DNA from 4 places in the Streptomyces sp. NPDC043861 genome. Region 4 is predicted to be linked to each of the others. Evidence: riboswitches for the same ligand, from Rfam matches in the RefSeq annotation. Region 4 holds a riboswitch; each other region holds the start of a gene.

Region 1 (7,028 bases), on a different contig from region 4:
GGCCCGATGATCCTCATCCCGTACGAGCGCGCCTGCCGCACCAGTTCACGCTGCCGGGACCGCCCTTCCGCTCCGCTCTCCGCGTAGCCCGCGGCCAGGACGACCAGCCCCTGCACCCCGTGTTCCCCGCAGTCCGCGACGACGTCCGGCACACGTTCGGCGGAGACGGCCACGACCGCCAGATCGACGGGCTGCCCGATCTCCGCGACCGAGCGGAACGCCGGCACACCGTCCAGCTCGCGCACATCCGGCGCAAGGAAGCGGTTCACCGCGTACATCCGCCCGGTGTAGCCCGATCCGAGGAGATTGCGCAGGGCGGCCCTGCCCACTCCACCCGGTGTACGGCCCACCCCGATCACCGCGACCGACCCCGGTGCGAGCAGTCGCTGCACGGACCTCGCTTCGGCGCGCTGCTCCCGGGCACGCTGCACTGCGAGCGACTCGGCAGTCGGCTCCAGGTCCAGCGTCAGACGGACGGCCCCGTCCTCGAAGCTGCGCTTCTGTGTGTAACCGGCGTCCATGAAGACCTTGATCATCTTGGTGTTCGCGGGCAGCACCTCGGCCGCGAACCGCCTGATCCCACGCTCCCGCGCCACGGCCGTGATGTGTTCGAGCAACGCGGATGCCACGCCTCTCCCCTGATGCGCGTCCTGCACCAGAAAGGCGACCTCGGCCTCGTCGGCAGGTGCGGACGCAGGCATTCCGGTGGCATCGATGCGGTCGTAGCGGACGGTCGCGATGAACTCGCCGCCCACCGTCGCGGCGAGACCCACCCGGTCCACGTAGTCGTGGTGGGTGAAACGGCGCACGTCCTTCGCCGAGAGCCGGGGGTACGGCGCGAAGAAGCGGTAGTACTTGGACTCGTCCGAAACCTGCTCGTAGAAGCTCACGAGCCGTTCGGCGTCCTCCGTGGTGATGGGCCTGATGCGCGCGGTGCCACCGTCACGCAGCACCACGTCGGCTTCCCAGTGGTCGGGGTACGCGTGATCCGACGGGGTCTGCATGGGGGCAAGACTACGACCCGGACACCGGTCGCGAAGCCCGAAGCGGGGGTGCAGTCTGGGTGCACCCGGGACAGCCGGACGACCCGGTCCGCGAGGTCCGGACGACGGACGGAAGAGGATCGCAGGCCCGTCCCGTGCCATCCGCAGCACATGAGATACTGGTCTAGACAACCGCTAGGACTTGAAGGGCATCACCATGGCTGAGCGCCGCGTCAATGTCGGCTGGGCCGAGGGCCTCCACGCCCGCCCCGCCTCCATCTTCGTCCGTGCCGCCACGGCCTCCGGCGTCCCGGTGACGATCGCCAAGGCCGACGGCACGCCGGTCAATGCCGCCTCGATGCTCGCAGTGCTCGGCCTGGGCGCGGAGGGCGGCGAGGAGATCGTGCTCGCTTCGGACGCCGACGGCGCCGAGGCCGCCCTCGACCGACTCGCGAAGCTCGTCGCCGAAGGCCTCGAGGAACTCCCCGAGACGGTCTGATCGGAACGGGCTCCCGCCCGGCCCGCGACCAGGGCGGAAAGTCGGCCGTGAAAACACCGGCGAGCCCGGCAATCAATTCGCACACCGGAGCCGCGACGACCGTAAATTCCCGGTCCCGCGGTTCCGCTGTTCTTTGAATTGAATACCCGCTCTTTGTATACGGTGCTCGTGTTAATGGCGGGCGCTCGCCGTGTTTACGGCATGTTGCGAAGCCCTCACCGCTCCCGGCGCCGGAATCCTCAATCGGTGCGCCCCCGTCGTCCGCTCCGCGTGCACCGCGGTGAGCGCCCGCGCGCGCTCCACGTCGCCGCGCGCAACGGCGTCCACGATCGCGCCGTGCTCGCCCCATGCCTCCACCGGCCGGGCGGGCTGCTCGACGTGGTACATCCAGGCGATCTTGTGGCGGAGCTGGGTGAGCAGCGCGATGAGGCCGGGGCTTCCGGAGGCCTGGGCGAGGGTTTCGTGGAACCAGGCCCCCAGCGACCGCAGATCCTCGGCCTGACCCCGGCGCGCCCGGTCCTGCCCCAGCCTGACCAGGCCGCGCAGCACCTTGAGGTGGGCTTCGGTGCGCCGCCGGGCGGCCCTCGCCGCGCCCAGCGGCTCCAGCAGCATCCGTATCTCCAGGAGGTCGGCGGCGTCCTGCTCGGTGGGCTCCGCAACACATGCACCGGCATGCCGGCGGGTGATGACGAAGCCCTCCGACTCCAGGGTGCGCAGAGCCTCGCGCACCGGGACCCGTGAGACGCCGTACCGGCGCGCCAGTTGCTCCTCGGCCAGCCGGCTGCCGCGCTCGAAGACACCGGAGACGATGTCGTCACGGATCGCCGTGCATACCGAGCGCGCAGGAATGCGCATACCAAACCTCCGCCTTTAATCCACGCGAAACCCAGTCGAGCGACGTCTGTTCGGTGACTCTATTGCAATGGGCCGCAATTTCCGATGGCCTACAGCAATCCGTGGATATCTTTTGGCCTGAATATGCCGAAGACCCCGGCCGGTCTCGATGACCGGGCCGGGGCCTTCGTACTGCTCGCTGCGGGTACTGCTCGCTGCGAGCGTCAGACCTTGACGCCGTGGCCGCGCAGATACGCGACGGGGTCGATGTCCGAGCCGTACTCGGGGCTCGTACGGGCCTCGAAGTGGAGGTGCGGACCAGTGCTGTTGCCGGTCGACCCGGAGACACCGATCTGCTGGCCCGGGGTGACCCGCTGGCCGACGGAGACGCCGATGGACGACAGATGGCCGTACTGGGTGTAGGTGCCGTCGTTCATCTTGATCACGACGTTGTTGCCGTAGGCACCGCCCCAGCCCGCCTCGACGACCGTGCCCGTGCCGACGGCGACGACCGAGGAGCCGGACGCGGCGTGGAAGTCGACGCCGGTGTGGCTGCCGGAGGACCAGACCGCACCGCCCGCGTGGTAGTCGGTGCTGACGTAGGAACCGGCGACGGGGAGGGTGTAGGTCATCAGGCGCTTGCGCTCGGCCTCGCGGGCGGCGCGCTCCTCGGCCTCACGAGCGGCCTTGACGCGGGCCTCCGCCTTCCGCTTCGCCTCGGCCTCGGCCTTGGCCTTGGCGGCGATCAGCTCGGCCTCGTGCTGCTGGGCGTCGGCCTGGGCGTCTACCTGCTCGGCGAGGATGTCGCCGGCGACGATCTGGTTCAGACCGGTGTCCTCGACGGAGGACGCTTCCGTGTCGGCGGCGAGCGCCGGGGAGGCGAGGGTTCCGATGACGCCGGTGGTGGCGAGGGCCGCGGCTCCCGCGACACCCGCACGCCTGCGCGACAGCCTGCTCGGAGCACGATGCTTCCCGGTGGCACGGGTGAACGCCATGTAGTGGCTGATCCTTTCCTTCCTTCTCGCCTACCGGGTTAGCTGACGGGTTCGGAGCAGGAAGGTCTCCTACGGGCCCCTCCGCGCGAGCGCGAAGGCGTCCGATTCACCCCAGGGACATATGGGTCCCCGGCTCCCCAGGCTCGCGCCCGACGGGGACTCGGCGATGGCTGTCCGATGCCGCGGGTGCGGCGGGTGCAACTGGCGGACAGCGCAGATGACGCTAGGCCGGACATCTGTCAATCACCAAACGGTCACGAAGATTTGTAGTGCATGCCACAGCCCAGACGGGCAGCCTCTCCAACAAAACGGACATACGGAAGGGCCCCGTTGACACTTGGTCAACGGGGCCCTCATGGGTCGCTTCACGCCATGGGCGGTCAATCAGCCCGTGACAACCGTCACTTCACCGATGCCCAGCTCCCTGACGGGCCCCTCGATCTCCGAGGCGTCCCCCACCAGGATCGTGACGAGCCGGTCCACCGGGAAGGCGTTGACGACCGCAGCCGTCGCCTCGACGGTGCCGGTCTCGGTCAGCCGCGCGTACAACCGGGCCTGGAAGTCGTCCGGAAGGTCCTGCTCGACCTGGTCGGCCAGGGTGCCCGCGACCGACGCCGCGGTCTCGTACTTGAGCGGGGCGACACCCACGAGGTTCTGCACGGCGACATCGCGCTCGGCGTCCGTCAGCCCCTCCGCCGCCAGGGTGCGCAGCACCTTCCAGAGGTCCTCCAGGGCCGGGCCGGTGTGCGGGGTGTCGACGGAGCCGCTGATGGCCAGCGTGGCCGCGCCCGTGGCCCCTCCGGGGACGGCAGGAGCGGAGGAGCGCAGCACCTGGGCAAAGGCCCGGACGCCGTAGGTGTAGCCCTTCTCCTCCCTCAGGACACGGTCCAGTCGGGAGGTGAGGGTGCCGCCCAGGCAGTACGTGCCGAGCACCTGGGCCGACCAGACGCTGTCGTGGCGGTCCGGGCCGATGCGGCCGATGAGCAGCTGTGTCTGCACCGCACCGGGACGGTCGACGATCACGACACGGCCCGAGTCGTCCGCCGTGATCGGCGGCATGGGGCGGCTCTCGGCCGCGCCACCGGTCCAGGCGCCCAGCGTGTCGGCGAGCACGGCGTCGACGTCGACACCGGTGAGATCGCCGACGATCACGGCAGTGGCGGAGGCGGGGCGGACGTGCGCCTCGTAGAAGGCCCGCACGGCGGCGGAATCGATGCGCTCCACCGTCTCCTCGCTTCCCTGGCGGGGGCGGGACATCCGGGAGGAGGCAGGGAAGAGCTGCTTGGAGAACTCCTTGGCGGCGCGACGGGCCGGGTTCGCGGTCTCGTGCGGAATCTCGTCCAGCCGGTTCCGTACGAGCCGTTCCACCTCGCTGTCCGCGAACAGCGGTGCGCGCAGGGCCTCGGCGAGCAGACCGAGGGCCTTGGGGAGACGGGAGACCGGCACCTCGAGGGACAGGCGCACACCGGGGTGGTCGGCATGCGAGTCGAGGGTGGCGCCGCACCGCTCCAGCTCGGCGGCGAACTCCTCCGCCGTGTGCTTGTCGGTGCCCTCGGACAAGGCCCGCGCCATGATCGTCGCGACACCGTCGAGGTCCTCGGGCTCGGCGTCCAGCGGAGCGTCGAGGAAGATCTCGACGGCCACGACCTGCTGGCCGGGGCGATGGCAGCGCAGGACGGTCAGTCCGTTGTCGAGTGTGCCGCGGTCCGGGGCCGGGAAGGCCCACGGCCTCGCCTCGCCGGGCTGCGGCTGCGGGTGGAAGTCCATGGTCACGGCAGCGTCGGTCACTGTGCGGCCCCCTCTGCGTCCTGTGCGTCGTCGTTGTCCTCGGTGGCCCCGACCGGCTCGTACACCAGCACCGCCCGGTTGTCCGGGCGCAGTCGTGCCTGGGCGACGGCCTGCACCTCTTCGGCGGTGATGTCGAGGATCCGCGAGACGGCGCTGAACGCCAGCTTCGGGTCTCCGAACAGCACGGCGTACCGGCACAGTTCGTCGGCACGGCCGGCGACCGTGCCGAGCCGGTCCAGCCATTCGCGCTCCAGCTGCGCCTGGGCGCGCTCCATCTCCTCGGGCGTCGGGCCCTCGGCGGCGAACCGCTGGAGCTCGTCGTCCACGGCCTCCTCGATCTCGGGCACCTCGACCCCGCCGGACGTCTTCACGTCCAGCCAGCCGAGCGAGGGGGCACCGGCGAGCCGCAGCAGACCGAATCCCGCGGCGACCGCCGTGCGGTCGTGGCGCACCAGGCGGTTGTGCAGGCGGGACGACTCCCCGCCGCCGAGGACGGTGAGCGCCAGATCGGCGGCGTCGCTCTCACGCGTCCCGTCGTGCGGCAGCCGGTAGGCGGCCATCAGCGCACGGGCGGGCACCTCCTCGACGATCTCCTCGCGCAGCTGCCGGCCGATGATGTCGGGCAGGGACCCGTCGCGCGGCGGCTGCTTGCCGTCGTGGGACGGGATGGAGCCGAAGTACTTCTCGATCCAGGCGAGCGTCTGCTCCAGGTCGATGTCACCGACGACCGACAGCACCGCGTTGTTCGGCGCGTAGTACGTGCGGAAGAATTCCCGGGCGTCCTCGAGGGTCGCCGCGTCCAGGTCGGCCATGGAGCCGATCGGGGTGTGGTGGTACGGGTGGCCCTCGGGGTAGGCGAGGGCGGTCAGCTTCTCGAAGGCCGTGCCGTACGGAACGTTGTCGTAGCGCTGGCGGCGCTCGTTCTTGACGACGTCGCGCTGGTTCTCCATGGACTCGTCGTCGAGCGCGGAGAGCAGCGAGCCCATGCGGTCGGCCTCCAGCCAGAGCGCGAGCTCGAGCTGATGGGCGGGCATGGTCTCGAAGTAGTTGGTGCGCTCGAAACTGGTCGTGCCGTTGAGCGAGCCGCCCGCTCCCTGCACCAGCTCGAAGTGTCCGTTCCCCGGCACCTGGGCGGACCCCTGGAACATCAGGTGCTCGAAAAGGTGAGCCAGGCCCGTACGGCCCTTGACTTCGTGGCGTGAGCCGACGTCGTACCAGAGGCAGACCGCGGCGACCGGGGTCAGGCGGTCCTCGGAGAGCACCACGCGCAGGCCGTTGGCCAGGCGGTGCTCGGTCGCTGTCAGGCCGCCGGAGCCGGCCTGGGCTGTGGCCGTGTGACCCATGGGCATGTGGTCCCTTCGATCGCGTCGTGAATGTCCTGCCACTGTATGCAAGCCCGCCGACACCTGGCGAAGTTCCCGGCAGTCCGCCGGAGCGTTCAGGGGCGGGCCCCGGGCGGGGCCCGCGGCCGGGCGACCGGGCCGGTTCCGGGGCGCCGATACGGGCGGGTACACGGGTCGCGGTCGGCGTTGTCAGCGGGACGGTCCACAATGGTCCGCGTCAGATCCGTTCAAGGTTCATGTTGGTGAAGGAGCCGCAGCAGCGATGGCCCGCCGCAGCACGAAGACGCCGCCGCCCGACGACTTCGAGGAAAAAATCCTCGACATCGACGTCGTCGACGAAATGCAGGGCTCCTTCCTCGAGTACGCGTACTCGGTGATCTATTCCCGAGCCCTGCCCGATGCCCGGGACGGCATGAAGCCCGTGCACCGCCGGATCGTGTACCAGATGAACGAGATGGGGCTGCGCCCCGACCGCGGCTACGTGAAGTGTGCCCGTGTCGTCGGCGAGGTCATGGGCAAGCTGCACCCGCACGGCGACGCGTCGATCTACGACGCCCTGGTGCGCATGGCACAGCCCTTCTCCATG
Region 2 (7,028 bases), on a different contig from region 4:
TCACGGAGTTCGACGGACAGCTCTCAGGTGTACGGGGCGAGGTGTACGTGTGGCTTCCGCCGCAGTACGACGACCCCGCCTACCGGGACACGAAGTTCCCGGTCGTCGAGTTGCTGCCCGGCTACCCCGGCTCGTCCCGGGCCTGGTTCACCTCGCTCAGGGTGCAGGAGCAGCTGAAGCCCCTCATGGAGCGGGGTGAGGTCGCACCGTTCATCCTGGTCTCCCCGCGGACCACGCTGCTGGGCGGGATGGATACGGGCTGCGCCAACGCACCGGGCCGGATCAACGCGGACACCTGGCTCAGCGTCGACGTGCGCAAGGCGGTCATGGACAGCTTCCGCGCCTCGCAGCGGCCCGGCGGCTGGGCGGTCGCGGGCTACTCGGCGGGCGGCCACTGCGCGGCCAAGCTCGCCGTCGCGCACCCGGACCGCTACCGCGCCGGCGTGAGCCTGTCCGGCTACAACGACCCCGCTGCCGAGAAGGCCTCCATCGCCGCCTACGATCCCGAGCTGCGCCGCGCCAACAACCCCCTGAGCCTCCTGGAGGCGGCTCCGGTCGCACCGCGCACCGCGCTCTACGTCTCCGGGGCGAAGGGCGACGGTTTCGAGTCGGGGCTCGCCCTGCGTGCCGCGGCCAAGCCGCCGACTAGCGTCGATGTCGTCGAGGTCGGCGGCGCCCATGACACCGACGGCTGGAAGCAGCAGGTCCCGGACGTCTTCCGCTGGCTGACCCGCCAGGTCGCTGCGGAGGGGGCACCGACCACATCGGCGGCCGGCCGCTGACCCGGGGCGGACGAGGGCGGCCGGTGCCGCGGAACTCCTTCTGGGGTCTTTCGGTTGGACGGGCTGGATCGGTGAGCGGGGTCCGGTGCGTGCGATCGCAAGGCGGAGGAGGGAGCCCACGCGGAGCGTGGGCGACCGACGACAACGCTGCGAGCGTGCGTGCCGGGGCACGCGAGCCCGGCAAGATCCGAACGAGAGGCCCTAGGCGACCCGGGTGGCGCCCGCGAACGGCATCTGGTCGATCGGCGCGATCCGGACGGGTGCACCCGGCCGTGGGGCGTGGATCATCTGTCCGCCGCCGATGTAGAGCCCCACGTGCGAGATGCCGGAGTAGAAGAAGACCAGGTCTCCGGGCGCCAGCTGGGAGCGGGGAACACTGCTGCCCGCGTTGATCTGGGTGTACGTCGTCCGCGGGAGGGACACTCCCGCGGAGCGCCAGGCGGCCTGGGTCAGCCCTGAGCAGTCGTACGAGGAGGGCCCGGTGGCGCCCCAGACGTAGGGCTTTCCCAGCGCACCGTAGGCGTACGCAACAGCCTGTGCGGCACGGGAGTTGGGCGCGGCGACCGGCCCGCCGCCCGGAACGGCGGTGCGGGCGGCGTCCCGGGCGGCCCGCGAGCCGGCGGCCGTTCCGTCCTGGCCCGCATAGGCGGCGCGCTGCTCGGCGGTCATCCGGGCCAGCACCGCCTCGGCGGACGCGAGCTTCTTGCGTACGGTCGTCCGGTGCAGCGCCAGCTCGGCCTGCCGTGCTGTCAGTTCGGTCAGCCGCTCGTCCGCCTCCGCGCGAAGCTGGGACATCTCCCGCGCCTGCTTGCGCAGCCCGGCGAGCGCCGCGGTCTGCCGGGACCCGGCTCGCTCGGCCAGCTCCGCCCCGGCGAGATAGCGGTCGGGGTCGGAGGAGAGCGCGAGCTGCACGGCCGGGTCGATGCCGCCGGCCCGGTACTGCGCCGTGGCGATCGAGCCGAGCGCATTGCGGGAGGTGTTGAGCCGCTCGGTACGCCGGGCGGCCTCGTCCCGCAGCCCGTCCAGCGAATCGCGGGCCTGCGCCGCCGCCTCCTTCGCGCCGTTGTACTTCTCGGTCGCCTCCTCCGCCTCCTGGTACAGCTTGTCGGCCTTCGCCTTCAGCTGCTCGGGGGTGAGGCCGGGTTCGGCATGCCCGGCGCCTTCGAAGACCGTGCCGGTCGCGGCACCGGCCAGGGCGAGGGTGAGCGCGGTACGGGCAGCAGGGCGGGAGAGCGTGCGCTGCTTGGGTTTGCGGTGCGCTGCCACGAGGGCCAGTCCTTCCGGAGTCCTGCGGTTCACGTCGAAGGAGTCCGGCGGCGGGCCGCACAGGGGAAACAGCCCGTCGCCGGATCCATCGGCGTGGCGGCCGACGGCGCCGCCCCGGACGTGTGGCGGCGGTGGGAGTCGGCCACCTGGGGGAGGACGCTAAGCCTCGGCGGCGCCCGGGAGAGGCGTCATGACCGGAATTGGCGTCAGTCGGACCGGCCGGGTCGTTTTCGGACCGTAAGGCTAGGCTCCGGTGCCATGGACGTACTCATCAATGTCTTCGTCGCCCTGCACATCATCGGTATTGCGGCGCTGCTCGGCGGCTTCCTGACCCAGATGAAGGCGATGGGGCAGGGGACGGCGCGCTTCACGCCCGCGATGCTGCACGGGGCGCTGACGATGCTGGTCACGGGTGTGGCGCTGGTAGGGCTCAACGAGGCGGACGGCCAGGCGGTGAACAACCTCAAGGTCGGTATCAAGCTCGCGGTGCTGGTGGTGATCCTCGCCCTGGTCTATGTCAAGCGGGACGACGAGCAGGTGGACAAGGCGCTGTTCGGCGCGATCGGTGCTCTGACGGTGGCCAACATCTTCATCGCGACGTTGTGGACCTGACGCCCGCCCGGGTCCGGGCCCGGACGGCGTGACGCGCATCCGGGCACGGTCCGGCTCCATGCCGGCAGCGGTGGGGCGAGCCGCCCGGCGCCGGCGACGTGGCGCGGGGTGATGCCGACGCGCCGCAACCCGCCCCGGTCGAAAGCGGTTTGCGGCACGGTCGGGTCTGTCCGGTCGGCAGTGCGGGCCCGGCACCGTCCGGACGGGGTGCCGGGACAGCCTTCAGACGGGGCGGACGCTCCCGTAGATCGGCATGTAGTAGATCGATTCCTCGCGGACGTTCGCACCCGGCTTCGGGGCGTGGATCATCCGGCCGTCGCCGATGTAGATGCCGACGTGGCTGATGTCGTCGTAGAAGAAGACCAGGTCGCCGGGGAGGAGATCCTTCGTCGCCACGCGACTGCCGACCTCGACCTGATCCCAGGTGGTGCGCGGCAGATCGACTCCGGCGGCCTTCCAGGCGGCCTGGGTGAGGCCGGAGCAGTCGTACGAGCTGGGACCGGTCGCGCCCCAGACATACGGCTTGCCGATCTGGGCACGTGCGAAGGAGAGGACCTTCTCGGCCTTCGCGGCGTACGTGCCGGAACTGGTCCCGGTACTGGTCCCGCTCCCGGTGCCTGAACCCTGGTCCGTGCCGGGCTGGTTCTGTTCCTGTTCCCTCGCCCGGCGTTCGGCCTCGGCCCTGGCCGCCGCTTCCGCCTCCGCGCGGGCCTTTGCCTCGGCCTTGCGGCGGGCCTCCTCCTCGCGCTTCTGCTCCAGTGCCTCGAGCCGCGCCTTCTCCTCGGCAGTCAGCTTCGACAGGAGCGTCCGGGCCTCGGCGAGCTTCTGCTGGACCTTCTCCTTGCTGGAGCGCAGCGACTCCTGGGAAGCCGTGAGGGTCTCCAGGCTCTTGGTCGCCTTCGCGCGCTGCTTCGCTGCAGCGGCACGCTGCTCCTCGAAATCGGCGACGGCGCCGCGCTGCTCGTCGGAGAGCCGGTCCATCAGATGGGTCTGGTCGAAGTACGCCTGCGGGCTGTCGGCGAAGAGCAGTGCGGCGGTCGGCGTGACGGCACCGGTCCGGTACTGGGCGGCCGCGTACGAACCGAGTTCGCGGCGTGCCTCGTTCAGGGATTCGGTGCGCTCGGCGGCATCGTCGAGGAGCCGGTCGACCTCGTGGCGCTTCTCGGTGGTGTCCTCTTTCGCCTGGTTGTACTGCTGGGTCGCAGTACCCGCCTGCCGGTAGAGGTCGTCGACCTTCTTCTGGACCTCTTCGATGCTGGGTCTCGGTTCGGCCTGGGCGCTCTGGGTGGAGAGCAGGGTGACACCCGCGAGGGCGGCCGTCGTGAAACCGACGGCGGAGTTTTTCGTACGTGGGCGCGTACGGGTCTGCGTCTTGCGATGCGACGCCAAGGCCGGCATCTCCTTCCGTCGACCGCCTACCGGGTTAGCTGTCGGGTTCGGACGGATCGGAAGGCTGTCCTACGGGCCGAGTTGAGCCAGGCCCGATTCACCCCAGTTGTGCATGGTGGGTCCCCGGTTCCGAACTTCCTTGCGGAAAGCCCGGATTCGGCGTGGCCGCCCGATTGGCGTCGGTCGCCGATGAGGGGAACGGGCCGCCTGGGCGAGCACGCTAGCCACATCGTGGTGCTTCTGTGAAGGTCGATGTGCGATATGCCCGATACATTTTCGTTACCTTTACGTATGGTGATTGATGCGCTACGTAGGGTGGTTGGCGGGTTGTCGTCGAAGGCGGGGACAGGCTGTCGGTGCGGCGGCCTAGACTCGTAGAGCGATGAGCAGCCTCTTTGACGACAGCTTCCTGGCGGACCTCCAGCGCACCTCGGCCTCGGAGGAGCCCCCGCCGCCCGAGCACGACGAGCACGGTGAGCACGGGCCCCACGAGGAGGTCCCGCACGACCTTTTCGAGGGCGCATTCGACGTGCCCCCCGCACGGGACGCGTACTACCGCGACGGTGCGCCGCGCCCCGCCGTGGACCCGGCCGTGCTTCTCGAGGGGCTGAACGAGCAGCAGCGCGCCGCCGTCGTGCACACCGGCGCCCCGCTGCTCATCGTGGCCGGTGCCGGCTCCGGCAAGACCCGGGTGCTGACCCACCGGATCGCCCATCTGCTGGCGACCCGCCATGTCCACCCCGGCCAGATACTGGCGATCACGTTCACGAACAAGGCCGCGGGCGAGATGAAGGAGCGCGTCGAGCACCTCGTCGGGCCGCGCGCGGGCGCCATGTGGGTCTCCACCTTCCACAGTGCCTGCGTCCGCATCCTGCGCCGGGAGAGCAAGAAGCTCGGTTTCACCTCGTCGTTCTCGATCTACGACGCCGCCGACTCCAAGCGGCTGATGGCACTCGTCTGCCGCGATCTTGACCTCGACCCCAAGAAGTTTCCGCCGAAGTCCTTCACCGCCAAGATCTCGAACCTGAAGAACGAGCTGATCGACGAGGAGACCTTCGCCGAGAGCGCGGCCGACGGCTTCGAGAAGACGCTCGCCGAGGCCTACCGGATGTACCAGGCGCGGCTGCGCGAGGCCAACGCGCTGGACTTCGACGACATCATCATGACCACCGTCCATCTGCTCCAGGCGTTCCCGGACGTCGCCGAGCACTACCGGCGCAGGTTCCGCCATGTCATGGTCGACGAGTACCAGGACACCAACCACGCCCAGTACACGCTGGTGCGCGAGTTGGTCGGCACGGGGTACGAGGACCTGGCCCCTGCCGAACTGTGCGTCGTGGGTGACGCCGACCAGTCGATCTACGCCTTCCGCGGCGCCACGATCCGCAACATCCTCCAGTTCGAGGAGGACTACCCGGACGCCACCACGATCCTGCTGGAGCAGAACTACCGCTCCACCCAGACGATCCTCTCCGCGGCCAACGCCGTCATCGAGCGCAACGAGAGCCGCCGCCCCAAGAACCTGTGGACGAACGCGGGCGCGGGCGCACAGATCACCGGCTACGTCGCGGACACGGAGCACGACGAGGCCCAGTTCGTCGCCGACGAGATCGACCGGCTCACCGACGCGGGCGACGCCAGGGCCGGGGACGTCGCGGTCTTCTACCGGACCAATGCGCAGTCCCGTGTCTTCGAGGAGATCTTCATCCGCGTCGGCCTGCCCTACAAGGTCGTCGGCGGGGTGCGCTTCTACGAGCGCAAGGAAGTCCGCGACGTGCTGGCCTATCTGCGCGTCCTGGCCAATTCCGAGGACAACGTCCCGCTGCGCCGGATCCTCAATGTCCCCAAGCGCGGCATCGGCGAGCGCGCCGAGGCGATGATCGACGCGCTGGCGCTGCGGGAGCGGATCACCTTCCCGCAGGCGCTGCGTCGGGTGGACGAGGCGTACGGCATGGCGGCCCGGTCGGCCAATGCCGTGAAGCGCTTCAACACGCTGATGGAGGAGCTCGGCACCATCGTGGAGTCCGGTGCGGGCCCGGCCACGATCCTGGAAGCCGTGCTCGAACGAACGGGATATCTCGCCGAGCTGCAGGCGTCGACCGACCCGCAGGACGAGACCCGCATCGAGAACCTGCAGGAACTTGCCGCCGTGGCCCTGGAGTTCGAGCAGGAGCGCGGGGAGGCCGGCGAGGCGGGGTCCGGCACCCTCGCCGAGTTCCTGGAGAAGGTCGCGCTGGTGGCCGACTCCGACCAGATCCCCGACGAGGACGAGGAAGGCACCGGCGTCATCACGCTCATGACGCTGCACACGGCCAAAGGTCTTGAGTTCCCTGTCGTGTTCCTCACCGGCATGGAGGACGGCGTCTTCCCGCACATGCGGGCGCTCGGCCAGACCAAGGAGCTGGAGGAGGAACGACGGCTGGCGTACGTCGGCATCACGCGCGCCCGCGAGCGGCTCTATCTGACGCGGTCGTCGATGCGCAGTGCCTGGGGTCAGCCCGCGTACAACCCGCCGTCGCGCTTCCTGGAGGAGATCCCGGACGCGCATCTGCAGTGGAAGCGCACTGGTCCCATGGCGGCTCCTGCCGGTCCGACGTCCGGGATCACGTCCTCGCTCTCGTCGGCCCGGTCGCGTTCCGGCCCTTCGGGCTTCGCGACGCGGCGTACGACCGACCGGCCGGTGATCGCACTGGCGGTCGGGGACCGCGTCACACATGACCAGTTCGGGCTCGGTACCGTGATGGCCGTGACCGGGGCGGGGTCGGATGCGCAGGCGACGATCGACTTCGGGGACGCGAAGCCGAAGCGACTTCTGCTCAGGTATGCGCCGGTGGAGAAGCTGTAGCGGGGGCACCACAGCCGGGCGGCCGTGGCTCCGACCGGGGCCGGAGCTGCCCGGCGGGCCCGGCCGACGGGCGGGCTACGTCGGGTTGAGGCCGTGGCTGCGCAGCCATGACAGCGGGTCGATCGCGGACCCGC
Region 3 (7,028 bases), on a different contig from region 4:
TGCGGAACTCGAGCGTGAGCTGGCCGAGTTCTGCGGGTTCGAGGCCGCACTGGTGTTCTCCTCCGGATACGCGGCCAATCTCGCCGCACTCACGGCGCTGAGCACCCACGGCTCCCTGATCGTGTCCGACGCGGGCAACCACGCCTCGATCGTCGACGGCTGCCGGCTCTCGCGGGCGGAGACGGCAGTGGTGCCGCACGCCGATCCGGAGGCCGTGTGCAAGACGCTCGAGGTCCACCCGGGCCGGCGTGCCCTCGTCGTCACCGACTCGGTCTTCTCCGTGGACGGAGACGCGGCGCCGCTGACCGCGCTCGCGGACGTCTGCCGCGCGCAAGGAGCGGCTCTCGTCGTCGACGACGCGCACGGTTTCGGCGTTCTCGGGGACGGCGGCCGTGGTGCACTGCATGCCGCCGGGCTGGCGGGCGCAGCGCACGTCGTCGCCACCCTGACCCTGTCCAAGTCCCTGGGCAGCCAGGGCGGCGCCGTGCTCGGCCCGGCCCGTGTCATCGACCATCTGGTGAACGCGGCACGGACGTTCATCTTCGACACCGGCCTCGCCCCGGCCGCGGCCGGGGCCGCTCTGGCGAGCCTGCGGCTGCTGCGCCGCGAGCCGGGATTCGCCGACCGTGCCCGTGCCGTCGCGGCCACCCTCCACGAACGGCTGACGGGGGCCGGGCTGACCGCCGCACGCCCGGACGCGGCGGTCGTCTCGGTGCAGGCACCGTCACCGGAGGCGGCCGTGGGATGGGCGGCGGACTGCCGGGCGGAGGGGCTGGCGGTCGGCTGCTTCCGGCCGCCGTCCGTGCCCGACGGCATTTCGCGGATCAGGCTCACCGCGAGGGCCGATCTCACGGACCGGCAGATCGACGAGGCCGTCGCGGTCGTCCTGAGGACGGCGCCGCCCCGCTGAGCCGTGGCCCGGGGCCGCCTTCGCGGCCCTGAGGGTCCTCCGGGCGACGGACCTGTCAGCGGGTGGCGTCCTCGCGCAGTCCGTGGACGAAGCCGCTCCATGCCCGGGGCGAGAAGAGCAGCGGGGTACGCCGGACGTCCTTGGAGTCGCGCACGGCGAACCTGCCGTCGGCGCAGCGCGCCGCCTCGACGCAGTTGTTCATTCCGACGCTGCGGCTGCTGCGCCGCCATGGGGTGCAGATCCGGGTGCGCATGCATATCAGGTGATCAGACATGGGCGTGCCTCCTACGCGCCGTCACCGATCCCGGTGATGAGGGCCAACGAGTCCTGGAGCGGGAGCGCGTGCGCCTGCATGGTGCGGAACGCGGCGCCGTACGCCTCGAGGTCTTCCTTCCGCTCCAGATAGAGGCTACTCGTCAAGTGGTCTAGAACAACTACGTCCAGATCAGAAGTGGTCGGAAATGAGAAAATAACGAAAGGCCCGGTGAGGCCCGCATAACCGCCCGTCGAAAAGGGAAGCACCTGAAGCCGCACATGGGGCAGTTGGGCCGTCTCCAGTACCCGTGCCAACTGCGCCCGCATCACCCGGGGCCCGCCCACCTGCCGGCGCAGCACCGCCTCGTCCAGGACGGCGCTGAACTGGAGCGGACGCTTCCCGTGCAGCACTTCCTGCCGGGCGAGTCGTACCTCCACCAGCGAATCCACGGTCGCGGCGGACACACCGTCCAGTGCCGAACGGGTCACCGCCCGTGCATAGTCCGGGGTCTGCAGGAGGCCGGGCACCACCGAGGTCTCGAGGGTGCGGGCGGAACTCGCCTGGGACTCCAGACTGATGAAGTCCCGGTACTGGGGCGGAATCACCCCGCGGTAGGCGTGCCACCAGCCCGTGCCGCCGCCTCCCGCCGACCCGGCGAGCGCCCCGAGTAGTTCGCGCAGCCGAGTGTCCGTGATCCCGTAGGCGTCGAGCAGCCGCATCACATCGGCCGGTTTCACCCCGCTCGCCGCGGTCTCTATCCGGCTCACCTTCGACTGATGCCATCCCACCAGCCGGGCAGCCTCCCGGCTGGTGAGGCCCGCGCCGAGCCGCAGCCCGCGCAACTCCTCACCGAGCTTGCGGCGGCGCACCACCGGACCCTGACGCACGCAGCCGCCTCCTTCCGGACTTCGGCGAGCCGCCCGGGGGACCGCGGCCACCGATGACGCAGCCACCCAGTGTGCGCCCAAATACGTTCTCGCGTAGCAGAGTTCACTGCTTTGAGCGACAGATATATGCATATCCGGGGGGATCGAGGGTTACGGGGTCATCAACGGTGGCAGTCTGAGGACCAGCGCAGTCCGGGGCCGCTCCGGCACATCACCGCTACGTGTCGCCACGTGTCGTCATCCGGCCTCGGTGGGAAAGGGACGGCCCGCCATGGCAGACCACCAGGAAGCATCCATCACTCTGCCGAGCGATCCCGCCTCGGTCTCCGCAGCGCGGAGATACATCTCCGGCGTTCTCGCCGAATGGGGCCTCCCGGGGGAGGTGGAAACGGCCGACACCGTGCGGCTCATCGTCTCCGAGCTCGCGACCAACGCCGTGCAGCACACTTTCGGGCAGTCGCCGACCTTCACCGTCGACGTCCGGCTCGAACGCGACGAGCACCTGAGTATCGGCGTCACCGACAGCCATCCGCGCCACCCGCAGCGGCTGCCCGCCGCGGTGCAGCAGGACAACGGCCGGGGCATGGTGATCATCCGATGGCTCACCGCCGAGCACGGCGGGCGGCTGTCGGTGATCCCCACTCCTGACGGTGGCAAGACCGTTCGTATCGCGCTGCCCTGGCCGCCGGTGCCCGCACCCGTCCAGAGCCCGGAATGACTGCACCGCGGCGACCGTGACGCCGGTTCGCGCCGTTGCACTACCCGGTGGCCTGTGCGAACCCGGCGCGCAGCAGGGCCAGCAGAGAGCGGGCTGCGGGACCGGACTCGTCGCCGCGGTGCGCCACGGAGATCGTGCGGCGGAACGCAGCGGGCTCGAGCGGCCGCACCCCGAGCGGCGTCGTCGCCGTTCTGGCCACCATCTCCGGTACGACCGCGACCCCGAGCCCCGCGCTGACCAGTGCGCAGACCAGCGCATACCCGGGCGACTCGCAGACCACGGCCGATGTCGCCCCCGCCCGCGCCAGCGCACCCTCCACACCCCTGCGGGGAGGGTGCGAGGGCGCACTGCTGATGAGAGGCCGGCCCGCGAGCTCATCGACCGGGAGCCGTCCCGAGCCGCCGGCCAGCAGCTGCCCCGGTGCAGTCACCAGCACCAACTCCTCGACCAGCAGGGGCTCCAGAAGGACACCCGCGGGCAACGGGTACGGTTCGCCCGGTTCGTACTCGTGCGTCAGGGCCAGGTCCACCTCGCCCGAGGCCACCGCGGCGACCCCGTACGGCGGTTCGTACTCGGCCACGGTCAGTTCCACATCCGGATGGGCCCGGCGGAACGAGCTCAGCACCGGCGGCAGGAGATGGACGCCGGCCGTGGTGAACGTGCCCACCCGGAGCCGGCCGCCGGACAGCCCGGCCAGCCGGGCCAGTTCATGTCGCGCGCGGTCCATCTCGTCCAGCACCCGCCGGGCATGCGCGGCGAGCACCTCACCGGCGGGCGTCAGCCGGGTTCCGCGATGATGGCGGACCAGCAGCGCCGCCCCCGCTTCGCGCTCCAGCTTGGTCAGCTGCTGGGAGAGCGCGGGAGGGGTGTAGCCGAGGCGGCCCGCGGCCCGGGTGATCGAACCGGCCTCGGCGACCGCCACCAGTGCCGCCAGCCGTGTCGGGTCGTACATCTGTGCCCCTTAAGCGTTCCTTCAGGCAGACCCAGGAGATTGCAAGTACACGCTAAGGGCTGTCGTGGTCCAGGGTGGGGTCATGGACGCACAGCTGATCGCCTTCGTCGGGGTCGCGGCGGGCATGGTCGCCATGCCGGGCGCAGATTTCACGGTCGTCGTACGCAATGCCCTGGCCTCCCGCTCCGACGGCGTCGCCGCCGCGCTCGGGGTGGCCGGAGGACTGGTCGTCCACACCGCGTTGGCCGTCGCAGGACTCGCGGCGCTGCTGGTCGCCGTGCCGGTCCTGTACCGGACGCTCCAGTTCGTGGGGGGTGCCTACGTCCTCTACCTGGGTGTACAGGCCCTGCGCAATGCTCTCCGGCCGAGGCCGGCGGCCGTAGGGGACGCCGAGCGCTTCGTGACCGGCACGGGAGCCGTGCGCAGTCTGCGCCAGGGCTTCCTCACCAATGTGCTCAATCCCAAGGCGCCGGTGCTCTTCCTCAGCCTGCTGCCGCAGTTCGTGCCGGACGATGCCGCGGTACTGCCGCGCACGCTGCTGCTGGCCGGCATCGTCGTGGCACTCGCACTCGTCTGGTTCCCACTGGTGGCGCTGCTCGTGGACCGGCTGGGACGGTGGCTTCGCCGGCCGCGGGCCGCTCGCACCGTCGAGGGCGTCAGCGGCGGGGCTCTCACCGCTCTCGGCCTGGCTCTGGTGATCGCTCCGGCGGCTCGCTGAGCCTCCGGCCGAGGACCAGGGGCAGCGCCCCCCACAGCAGGACGCAGACGAACAGGGTCGTCGCAGCGGCGGCGACCCCTTCGGGCGTGCCGTGCACGACATCGACGACCAGCAGTACCGCCGAGGTCAGGGCCAGGGCGAGCACCGCAAGGCCGATTCCCGCGAGCCGCGAGGAGACCGAGACGATCTCCCGTTTGGCGCCCCTGCGGAACAGTCCGCGGTGCACCGCCGCGGGTGCGGTGAACAGCGCTGCGGCCACCACGGCCAGCATCAGCGTCGTCACGTACGTGCCTCGCTGGAACGAGTCGAGGGACGGGAACCGGGCGGTGAAGGCGAGGGTCAGCAGAAACGCGAACAGGATCTGTACGCCGGTCTGGATGACCCGCAGCTCCTGCAGCAGCTCGGCGAAGTTGCGGTCCGCTCTTTCGAGCTCGGACTCGTCGCGCGAGGCACGGGGATCGTCGGCCATGTATGACGAATTGCCCGTGCCCCGCGGAACCTGTCACCTCACTGGGCCGTTTGCCCGTCCGTGCAGGTCAGCGCACGCGTCCATAGCGGACGCTCTTGGACCAGATCTTGCTCAGTTTGACGACGGAGCCGGTCTTGGGGGAGTGCCAGATCTTTCCGTGACCCGCGTAGATCCCGACGTGGTAGATGTTCCCGCGGTAGTGGAAGAACACCAGGTCGCCCACCTGGCGGGTGGATGCACGGATGTGCCGCGTGCGGTTGTACTGCGCCTGTGCCGTGCGCGGCAGGGCCTTGCCCGCCTTCTTGTACGAGTACAGGGTGAGCCCCGAGCAGTCGAAGCGGTGCGGGCCCGTGGCGCCGTACCGGTACGGGGCGCCCTTCTTGGAGGCGGCCACCTTGAGGGCCTTCGATGCGTGTGCGGTGGCGGCCTGGGCCTCCTGTGTGCCGCCCGGTACGAGCAGGGAGCCGCCGACGGCGGCGATGGTGAGAGCCGAAACGGCGCCCGTCCGGGAGAGCAGGGACGGACCGTGTGTCTGCGCAGTCATGCGCAACCCTTCGTCAGCCGCCTGTGAAGGATGACCTGTCGGGTTCGGGCCAACGAAGATGCCCGGCCGCGCAAGCGGCTTCACCCCAAGGCCCTGCCGTGTCGGCGGCCGGGCCGTACTGCGTGGGTCCTCCACTCCTGCCGAAGCACTGATGTCGACCAGGCATCCGGTGCGGCGGCAGGACTCGGCGTCCGCCCGGACCGCCCCGCCGCGGTGGCGGGGGCTTGTCGTCCCAGGGATCTTGACGCACGAACTGCCGGATTTCCGAGTCGAAACGGCGATTTGTGAGGCTCCTCACCACTGATCCATTCAGGTGGACGGACCCATTTGGCCGACGGACGAGGGAGGCGTGACGAGCGCTGGACCAGCAGCGGAACCTCTCATTCCGCCGAATGGCCCATCAGGTTGCGCAACTCGCACGGCACTTATGTCGAAGCCACGCCTACGCCGGTTGGCCGACACCCACTCGTACGCCTGCCCACCCCCGCAGCCGCGCCTCCGTCGCCGCTCTCCGGGCGCCGGTTCAACTGGTCGGCTCCGGAGGGACGATGATTCGCGCCGCCCTTCGCTCCCCGTCCAACACCCGCAGTGCGTGGGCAAGTGTGGGGGTGTGGAGCTCGCTCTCGCCGCGGGCGTGCATCAGTGCGAGCGCGTCCCGGAGGCCAACAGCGTGTGCGGCCAGTGCCTGTGCGGCGCGCAGGGCGGCATAGGTGTGTGCGGCGCCCCCGGCCGGGTTGATTCGTCCGAGCTGGTCGACGACTTCGAGATAGCGGTCGATGAACTCGCTTTCGGCGCGCGTCAGTGCGGGCAGCGGTGGCAGTTCCGGGAGCAGCACCGACGGCTCACCGGGCCGAGGGGGAAGCGGCGGACGTCCTGCGGCTCTTGATGATGTGGTCGACGAGGCCGTACTCCCTGGCTGCCGGCGCATCGAAGACGGTGTCGCGTTCGAAGGCGGAGGAGATCTGCTCCTCGCTTCTTCCGGTGTGCCGCGACAGCATCCTGGCCATCTCCTCGCGCAGTCGCAGCAACTCGCGTGCCTGGATGTCCAGATCGGTCGGCTGCCCCTCCACGGGCTCGGTCATCGCGGGCTGCCGGACGACGACCCTCGCTCCCGGCAGCGCCATGCGCTTGCCGGGAGTCCCCGCCGCGAGCAGCACGGCGGCCGTGGAGGCAGCCTGGCCCAGACATGTCGTCGCCACATCGCAGGTCACCACCTGCATCGTGTCGTAGACGGACATCATGGCGGTGATGGAGCCGCCCGGGGAGTTGATGTAGAGGCTGATGTCCTGGTCGGGGGCGGCGTGCTCGAGGTAGAGGAACTGGGCGATGACGTCGTTGGCCGAGGTCTCGTCGATGGGCGTGCCCAGGAACACGATCCGCTCCTCCATCAGCTTCGAGTAGGGGTCGAGCGTGCGAAGGCCGACGCTGGTGCGCTCGGTGAGCTCCGGCAGGACGTATCGGGCGTAAGGGCGGTTCATGGCGTACCTCTCCTCGTCGCTGAAGCGGTCGTGCGGTGCGGTGGGTCGTGCGGTGCGGTGGATCTGTAAAAAATGTACAGGACGTACATCTCGTTA
Region 4 (7,028 bases):
GTACGCCTATCCGCACAAGACCGCGTACCGCCCGCTCGCCGAGCGCCCCGCGCTTCGTGAGCTGTGGGCCGGCGAGCGCAAGGACGCGCTCTCGCTCTATCTGCACATACCGTTCTGCGAGGTCCGCTGCGGTTTCTGCAATCTCTTCACCCGCATCGGAGCGCCGGACGAGCTGACCACGCGCTATCTCGACGCACTGGAGCGGCAGGCGGTGGCGGTGCGGGACGCACTCGGGGACGCGGAACCGGTGCGGTTCGCCACGGCGGCCTTCGGCGGCGGCACACCCACGTTCCTCACCGCCGGGGAGCTGGAGCGGCTGTGCGACATCGCGGAGAAGCGGATGGGTGCCGATCTTCGCGCCGTGCCGCTCTCCGTGGAGACCTCCCCGGCGACGGCCACCGCCGACCGGCTGGACGTGCTCGCCGAACGCGGCGCGACCCGGCTGAGCATCGGTGTGCAGAGCTTCGTCGACGACGAGGCGAAGGCGGCGGTCCGTCCCCAGCGCCGCTCCGACGTCGAGGCGGCACTCGGCCGGATACGCGACGCCGGGATACCCGTCCTCAACATCGACCTGATCTACGGCATCGACGGCCAGACCGAGGCGACCTGGCGCCACTCGCTCGACGCCGCACTCGCCTGGCGGCCGGAGGAGCTCTATCTCTACCCCTTGTACGTGCGGCCGCTGACGGGCCTCGGCCGTACCGGCGCCGACAGTGACGCTGCCTGGGACCGGGGACGGCTGGCGCTGTACCGCCAGGGCCGGGACCATCTCCTCGCCCATGGCTACGAGCAGTTGTCGATGCGGATGTTCCGCCGCACCGATGCCCCGCGGCAGAGCACGGACAGCCAGGGGGACGACTACGCCTGCCAGACCGACGGGATGATCGGCCTCGGCTGCGGCGCCCGCTCGTACACGTCGGGGCTGCACTACTCGTTCGACTACGCCGTCGACATGCGCCGGATACGCACGATCATCGACGACTACACGCAGGCGGAGGACTTCACCCGTGCGGAGGTGGGTCGGCGCGTCGACCAGGACGAGGCACGCCGCCGCCATCTGCTCCAGTCGCTGCTGCAGACGCGGGGAATGAGCCTCGCGGAGTACGGCACGCGGTTCGGCACCCTGCCGGCCGACGACTTCCCCACCGAGCTCGCGGCGTTCGCCGAGCGCGGCTGGTTGGAGGGGGCACAGGGGCCGGAGCAGACGGGCGGTCTGCTCCGGCTGACGGCGGAAGGCCTCGCGTACTCGGACGCACTGGGTCCCGAGCTCTTCTCCCCCGCGGTACGAGCCGCGATGGCCCGGTACGAGCTGAAGTGAGGATCACCCGCAGATGGATCTGACCGTTCTGTACCGGGGCCCGCTCGCCTCCTGCGACTACGACTGCCCGTACTGCCCGTTCGCCAAGCGCCGCGACAGCCGCGAGCAGCTGAGGGCGGACCGGGCGGCGCTCGACCGTTTCGCGGGCTGGGCGGAGGACCGGCAGGACGACCGGCTGTCGTTGCTGTTCACCCCGTGGGGCGAGGGACTGGTGCGCTCCTGGTACCGGCGCACCCTGGCCGAGCTGTCCCGGTTGCCGCATGTCCGCCGGGTCGCCATCCAGACGAATCTCAGTTGCCGCACCGACTGGCTCGCCGATGCCGACACGGACACGCTGGCGCTGTGGTGCACGTACCATCCGGGCCAGACACCGTACGACCGCTTCCTGGGCAAGTGCCGCGAGCTCGTCGACCGGGGAGTCCGGTTCAGCGTGGGTGTGGTCGGCTTCGAGGAGCATCTGGAGCAGGCCCGCCGGCTACGGGCCGATCTCCCCCGGCACATCTATCTCTGGGTCAACGCGGCGGAGGGGCACGCCTACACGGACGAGGAGGCCGCCCGCTGGACGGCCCTCGATCCCCTCTTCCCGTACAGCCGCCGTCCGCACCGCTCGGCCGGGCTGCCGTGCAGGACCGGCGAGTCGGTGATCTCGGTGGACGGCGACGGAACGGTCCGGCGCTGCCACTTCGTCCGGACCGAGCTGGGCAATCTCTACGACGGCTCGTACCGGGCGGCGCTGCGGCCACGTCCCTGCCCCCTCACCGTGTGCGACTGCCACATCGGCTACGTCCATCTGGAGTCGCTGCCGCTGTACGACGTGTTCGCGGGCGGGGTCCTGGAGCGGATCCCCGCTCCTTCGCACCACCCGTAGGGCGGGCGGAGAGCTCAGAGCGGAAGCAGATCCGGGCGCTTCGGCTCCACATGATCGCCTGACGATTCGCCGCGCAGCCGACGGCCGATCCACGGTGCGAGGTATTCGCGCGCCCAGTGGATGTCGTCGCGCCGGACCTCGAGCGTGCCACGCGGCGGCAGCGGGGGCCACGGCTGGTCGGGGTCGGCGGGTACCTCCATGCCGAGCACCTGAGCGGCGCGGAGCGCCACCCGGGTGTGGCCTTCGGGCGAGAGGTGGAGCCGGTCGCCGTCCCAGGCGCGCCTGTCCTGGACGGACTTGAGCGACCACAGGTCGAGGACCGGGCAACCGTGCCGGTCCGCGATGGCACGCACATGCGCGGTGTAGGTGGCGATCTTGCCGCGCAGATGACGGAGCACGGGGACGCCCCGGGTGTCGAAGCCGGTGGTCACCAGAACGGTACCGACGACGCCGGTGAGGTCGGCGACGGCGCGTTCGAAGCGCTCGGCGACGTCGTCGGGGTCGGTGCCGGGCCGGATGATGTCGTTTCCGCCGGCGCAGAACGTCACCAGGTCGGGGGCCAGTTCCTTCGCACGGGGGACCTGTTCCTCCACGATCTGGTCGAGGAGCCTGCCGCGCACGGCGAGATTGGCATAGCGGAATGTGTGCTCCGGTACGCGGTCATCGAGGAGCACCGCGAGGCGGTCCGCCCAGCCTACGAACTGCCCCTCGGGTCCGGGGTCTCCGACGCCCTCGGTGAAACTGTCACCGACCGCCGCGTACGACCCGAATACGCCATTCATCGTTGATCTCGAATCGTCTGCCACGTCACGACATCATTCACGGCATCAAGTGACCTACGCCACCGTAGGGAGGGGTTGACGTGGCGTGACATAGACCACCAGGTCAGTTTCTCGCAAAGTGGGAATAGGGCGGCACACAGAAGTCCGCCGCCCCTCCGTCAGGAAAGGGGCGGCGGACTTCACTGACGTTACGTCAGATTCAGATCGACACGCCGTGCCCTCGCAGGTAGGCGAGCGGGTCGATGTCCGAGCCGTAGCTCGGCGTCGTGCGGATCTCGAAGTGCAGGTGCGGGCCGGTGGAGTTGCCGGTGGAACCGGACAGACCGATCTGCTCACCGCCACGCACGCTCTGGCCGGCCGAGACCGAAAGGGAGGAGAGGTGCGCGTACTGCGAGTAGGTGCCGTCGCTGTGCTGGATGACGACCTGGTTGCCGTAGGCGCCGGCCCAGCCGGCCGAGACGACGGTGCCGGGGCCGACGGACTTGACCGAGGTGCCGATGGAGGCGATGAAGTCGAGACCCGTGTGGTAGCCGCTGGACCACATGGCACCGGGCGTCCGGTAGGAGGTGCTGATGCCACCGGTGACCGGAGCGGTGTAGCCCGTGACCTTGGCCTGTGCGGCGGGGGCGGCGGCAGGAGCCGCAGCGGGAGCGGCAGCGGGGCGCTCGGCGCTGCGTGCGGCGCGCTCGGCCGGGGCGGCCTGGCGCTCCTGCTTCGCCGGAGCCGCCGCCTTGTGCTCGACGGGAGCCTTCTTCTCGGCCGGCGCCTTGCGCTCGACGGGAGCCTTCTTCTCGGCCGGGGCGGCCTTGGCCCCGATCGTGAGCTTGAGACCCGGGTGGATCAGCGACGGGTTCTCACCGACGGCCTCACGGTTGTCGGCGTACAGCTTCTTCCAGCCGCCGTTGACGTCCTGCGCCACGGCGATCTTCGACAGATAGTCACCCGCCACGACCGTGTAGGTCGTGGGGACCTTCCCCGCCTTGGGCGCCTGAGGGGCAGCCTTCTGGGCGACGGAGGTGACGGAGGCGACATGCTCGGGGCTCACGGCGGGAGCCGACTTCTCCGCGGCGTGCGCACCGGTGGCGCCGATGAGCGGGAGTGCGATGACGGCGCCACCGGTGCCGGCGGCAGCGAATCCGCGCGTGAACGGGTTGGTCCTCGGACGGCGGTGCTTACCCTTTGCGGGCATGGCGAATTCCTCTCCGGCGCCTGCGAGGTGAGCTGTCGGGTTCGGGCTGGAGATGCCCGGCCGCGTATGCATCGCGACTTCACCCCTAGCCGTCCGGAACTCCCGGCCGGCGGACTTACCTGGGTCCCCCGCTCCTGCCACACGTGGATGGGTGCGATATTCCGGACGGCGGCAGGATTGGGCGATCCGACCGGATTGCGGCGACCGTAAGCGAGCCTTGGCGGGGGTACAAGCCACCTCAATCGCCCGACATTCACCCGCGCGATACCAACACGGATTTTCCGGTGACACTCCGTGGATTACGGATCTTCGATTTCCTTATGGACAAGGGGACTTGATTCCGGCGCACGACGACAGACCGTCACGAATATGATCCCGCTCACGGTACGGCGCCCATCTCCCTTGCAACCGGGGCGCGTTATGCGAAATCACCCAATACGGACAGATGCCTCATTAGTGTCAGATTGCGCCGTTGCTCCACTCAATGGACAACTTCGCCAGATCCCCCCTCCCCCCGCACGCCCTCGAGCCCGGGCGCCACGGCGCGACTGGATCACGACGGACGGCACCCCACCCGTGGAGCGCCAGCCCCGAAAGCCCGGCACCCGGCGAGGCTCCCCCGCCCGCACGACAGGAGGGGGAGCCGGCGGCCGGACGTCCGCGGCGCGTCGAGCACGCGACCGCGTTCGGCCTCCACGATCACCTGACCGGACCAGCCCATCACATCCACACAAAGTGGAACATTATCGAGCAGATTCCGTACTCGAGGGAGCGCTCATACAGGCATAGCCGAGATGATTGCCTGAGGAATCAATGTCGTATGGTCGGAGCGCGCCATCGTCGGCGAGCAGTGCCGACCGCAGACACGGAGGAGCCCCCGTGACGCAGCTGCCACAGGTCCCGTCGACCGAACCCGAGCTCTCCGGCGTGCGCAACTTCCGGGACGTGGGCGGGCTTCCGACCGTGGACGGGCGGCAGGTGCGGTACGGACGGCTCTTCCGCAGCGGTCACCTCGCGCACGCGACCGCGAGCGATGCCGCCTTCCTCGCCTCTCTCGGGCTCCACACGATCTTCGACTTCCGCAATGCCGCCGACCACAAGCTGGAGGGCCCGGACGTCGAGCTGCCCGGGGTGCGGAACCTGAACATTCCGCTCAGCGATCCGGCCGACGGCGCCGAGTTCTGGAGGATGGTGCGCGACGGCAACATCGACCAGCTGAGGTCGATCCTCGCCGACGGCAAGGCGGCCGGCCGGATGACGGCTTCCTACCGCATGATGATCAAGACGCGGACGGCCGAGCACAGCCGGGTGCTGCATGCACTGGCGGAGGACAGTGTTCCGGCGCTGATGCACTGCGCGGCGGGCAAGGACCGCGCGGGACTGTCGATCGCGGTCTCGCTGCTCGCGGTGGGGGTCGAGCGCGATGCCGTCGAGGCCGACTATCTGAAGTCGAACGACCCGCACCGACGCTACAAGGTGCGCCGCAGCGACACTTCCCCGGCCGGGATGTCGCCGGAGGTCATGGAGCTGCTCAGCCCGCTCTTCGACGCCCGCGCCGAGTATCTGACGGCGGCGTTCGAGACCATCGAGGAGACCTGGGGCACCACCGAGCGCTATCTCTCCGACGGGCTCAAGATCTCGCCCGGGACACGTGAGCAGCTGCGCGAACGGCTGCTGGACGGCTCCGTCTGAACCCCTTCCGGCCGTCGCGCAGCATGGTCACTTGCCGCCGACGGTGAACAGCAGGTAGAGGAAGGCCGCGAACAGATGGCCCGCGACCAGGTACGCGAACAGTCGCACGATCAGCCCGATCGGGAACTTCTGCTCCTGGTGCGCGTCCCGGCTGGATGACGGCTTCTCCGGCATGACGGATCTCCTCAGCTGTGCGGATGCGCGTGCGGGTCGGGGCTCTGCAACAGGGTGTGGACGAACAACAGCTCGACCCCCTGCCGGGTGGCCGAGGTGATCCGGTGCGGCGTGAGCGAGTCGAAGTGGGCGCTGTCCCCCGGTTCGAGCTCGTGCACGCTGTCGCCGAGGCCGAGCCGCAGCCTGCCTTCCAGCACGTGCAGCCACTCCTCGCCCGGATGCACCCGTACCAGGTCTCCCTGGGTGGCGTACGGCACATGCACCCGCAGGGCCTGCATGGCGCGGCCCCTCCCGCCCGCCTTTCGGTAGGCCCAGCCGTCGGCCGCGGCGGGCCCCATCCGCCCGCCCCGGACGACCGCGTCACGCTCCGGCGGCAGCTCACCGAGCAGTTCGGCGACCGTCGTACCGTAGGCCCGGGCCAGGGCGAGCAGCATGGGCAGCGAAGGCTGCCTGTTGCCGGTCTCCAGCCGGGACAGATGGGCGGGCGAGAGACCGGCGCGCTGGGCGGCGGCCTCAAGGGTGAGACCCCGGCGGCGGCGCAGCTCGCGGAGCCGGGGTGCGACATCGGGCAGCTCGTCCGCCGTCGGTGCATCGGTTCGCCCGGCAGACTGTCCGGCAGAAGGACTCATGCCCCCATTGGGCCAGGATCTTTCCTCTCGGGCAAATTTTTTGCCCGAGAGGCAAAGAGACTCAGTGGTCGCCCACTGCCTGCCGTACGAGCGTTTTTCCGAAGTCCCACATCAGCCCGCTGCCGGCGTGCGCATCGTCCATCACGGCGGTGAAGGCCTGGACGAACCGGTCGACCTCGCCCTCTCCGATGACCAGGGGCGGAATCAGTTTGATCACTTCCAGCCGGTCCCCGGAGACCTGGGTGAGGATGCGGTGCTTCTGCAGCAGCGGCACGACCACCATCTGCGCGAAGAGACCCTTGCGGGCGGCCTGCAGCATGGTCCAGTGGCTGCGCAGTCTCAGGGACGACGGCCTGCCGAACTCGATGCCGATCAT

The links. Region 4 has a riboswitch for cyclic di-AMP ahead of AC068D_RS03405 (M23 family metallopeptidase). Riboswitches for the same ligand answer to the same signal wherever they lie in the genome.
Region 1: another riboswitch for cyclic di-AMP. It lies ahead of AC068D_RS27900 (M23 family metallopeptidase); the one in region 4 lies ahead of AC068D_RS03405 (M23 family metallopeptidase).
Region 2: another riboswitch for cyclic di-AMP. It lies ahead of AC068D_RS16320 (C40 family peptidase); the one in region 4 lies ahead of AC068D_RS03405 (M23 family metallopeptidase).
Region 3: another riboswitch for cyclic di-AMP. It lies ahead of AC068D_RS29855 (C40 family peptidase); the one in region 4 lies ahead of AC068D_RS03405 (M23 family metallopeptidase).

What each region holds. Positions count from the first base shown of each region.
Region 1 covers NZ_JBWKDP010000014.1:108,099-115,126, forward strand. The annotation lists gene AC068D_RS27885 (bifunctional acetate--CoA ligase family protein/GNAT family N-acetyltransferase) at 1-1,004, opposite strand, end outside; gene AC068D_RS27890 (HPr family phosphocarrier protein) at 1,201-1,482, shown strand; gene AC068D_RS27895 (GntR family transcriptional regulator) at 1,654-2,337, opposite strand; gene AC068D_RS27900 (M23 family metallopeptidase) at 2,541-3,311, opposite strand; cyclic di-AMP (ydaO/yuaA leader) riboswitch at 3,325-3,487, opposite strand; gene AC068D_RS27905 (M16 family metallopeptidase) at 3,696-5,078, opposite strand; gene AC068D_RS27910 (M16 family metallopeptidase) at 5,096-6,442, opposite strand; gene AC068D_RS27915 (DNA gyrase/topoisomerase IV subunit A) at 6,705-7,028, shown strand, end outside.
Region 2 covers NZ_JBWKDP010000006.1:117,955-124,982, reverse strand. The annotation lists gene AC068D_RS16335 (alpha/beta hydrolase) at 1-782, shown strand, start outside; gene AC068D_RS16330 (C40 family peptidase) at 984-2,048, opposite strand; gene AC068D_RS16325 (hypothetical protein) at 2,307-2,660, shown strand; gene AC068D_RS16320 (C40 family peptidase) at 2,883-4,058, opposite strand; cyclic di-AMP (ydaO/yuaA leader) riboswitch at 4,057-4,221, opposite strand; gene pcrA (DNA helicase PcrA) at 4,432-6,894, shown strand; gene AC068D_RS16310 (M23 family metallopeptidase) at 6,970-7,028, opposite strand, start outside.
Region 3 covers NZ_JBWKDP010000016.1:88,499-95,526, reverse strand. The annotation lists gene AC068D_RS29890 (8-amino-7-oxononanoate synthase) at 1-910, shown strand, start outside; gene AC068D_RS29885 (DUF397 domain-containing protein) at 966-1,184, opposite strand; gene AC068D_RS29880 (helix-turn-helix domain-containing protein) at 1,196-2,053, opposite strand; gene AC068D_RS29875 (ATP-binding protein) at 2,325-2,771, shown strand; gene AC068D_RS29870 (LysR family transcriptional regulator) at 2,812-3,723, opposite strand; gene AC068D_RS29865 (LysE family translocator) at 3,806-4,441, shown strand; gene AC068D_RS29860 (DUF6328 family protein) at 4,395-4,910, opposite strand; gene AC068D_RS29855 (C40 family peptidase) at 4,978-5,454, opposite strand; cyclic di-AMP (ydaO/yuaA leader) riboswitch at 5,458-5,612, opposite strand; gene AC068D_RS29850 (hypothetical protein) at 5,978-6,289, opposite strand; gene AC068D_RS29845 (ATP-dependent Clp protease proteolytic subunit) at 6,297-6,932, opposite strand.
Region 4 covers NZ_JBWKDP010000001.1:817,467-824,494, reverse strand. The annotation lists gene AC068D_RS03420 (STM4012 family radical SAM protein) at 1-1,318, shown strand, start outside; gene AC068D_RS03415 (STM4011 family radical SAM protein) at 1,332-2,186, shown strand; gene AC068D_RS03410 (SGNH/GDSL hydrolase family protein) at 2,201-2,992, opposite strand; gene AC068D_RS03405 (M23 family metallopeptidase) at 3,168-4,157, opposite strand; cyclic di-AMP (ydaO/yuaA leader) riboswitch at 4,160-4,323, opposite strand; gene AC068D_RS03400 (tyrosine-protein phosphatase) at 5,037-5,849, shown strand; gene AC068D_RS03395 (DUF6126 family protein) at 5,877-6,023, opposite strand; gene AC068D_RS03390 (helix-turn-helix domain-containing protein) at 6,035-6,652, opposite strand; gene AC068D_RS03385 (aspartate aminotransferase family protein) at 6,714-7,028, opposite strand, start outside.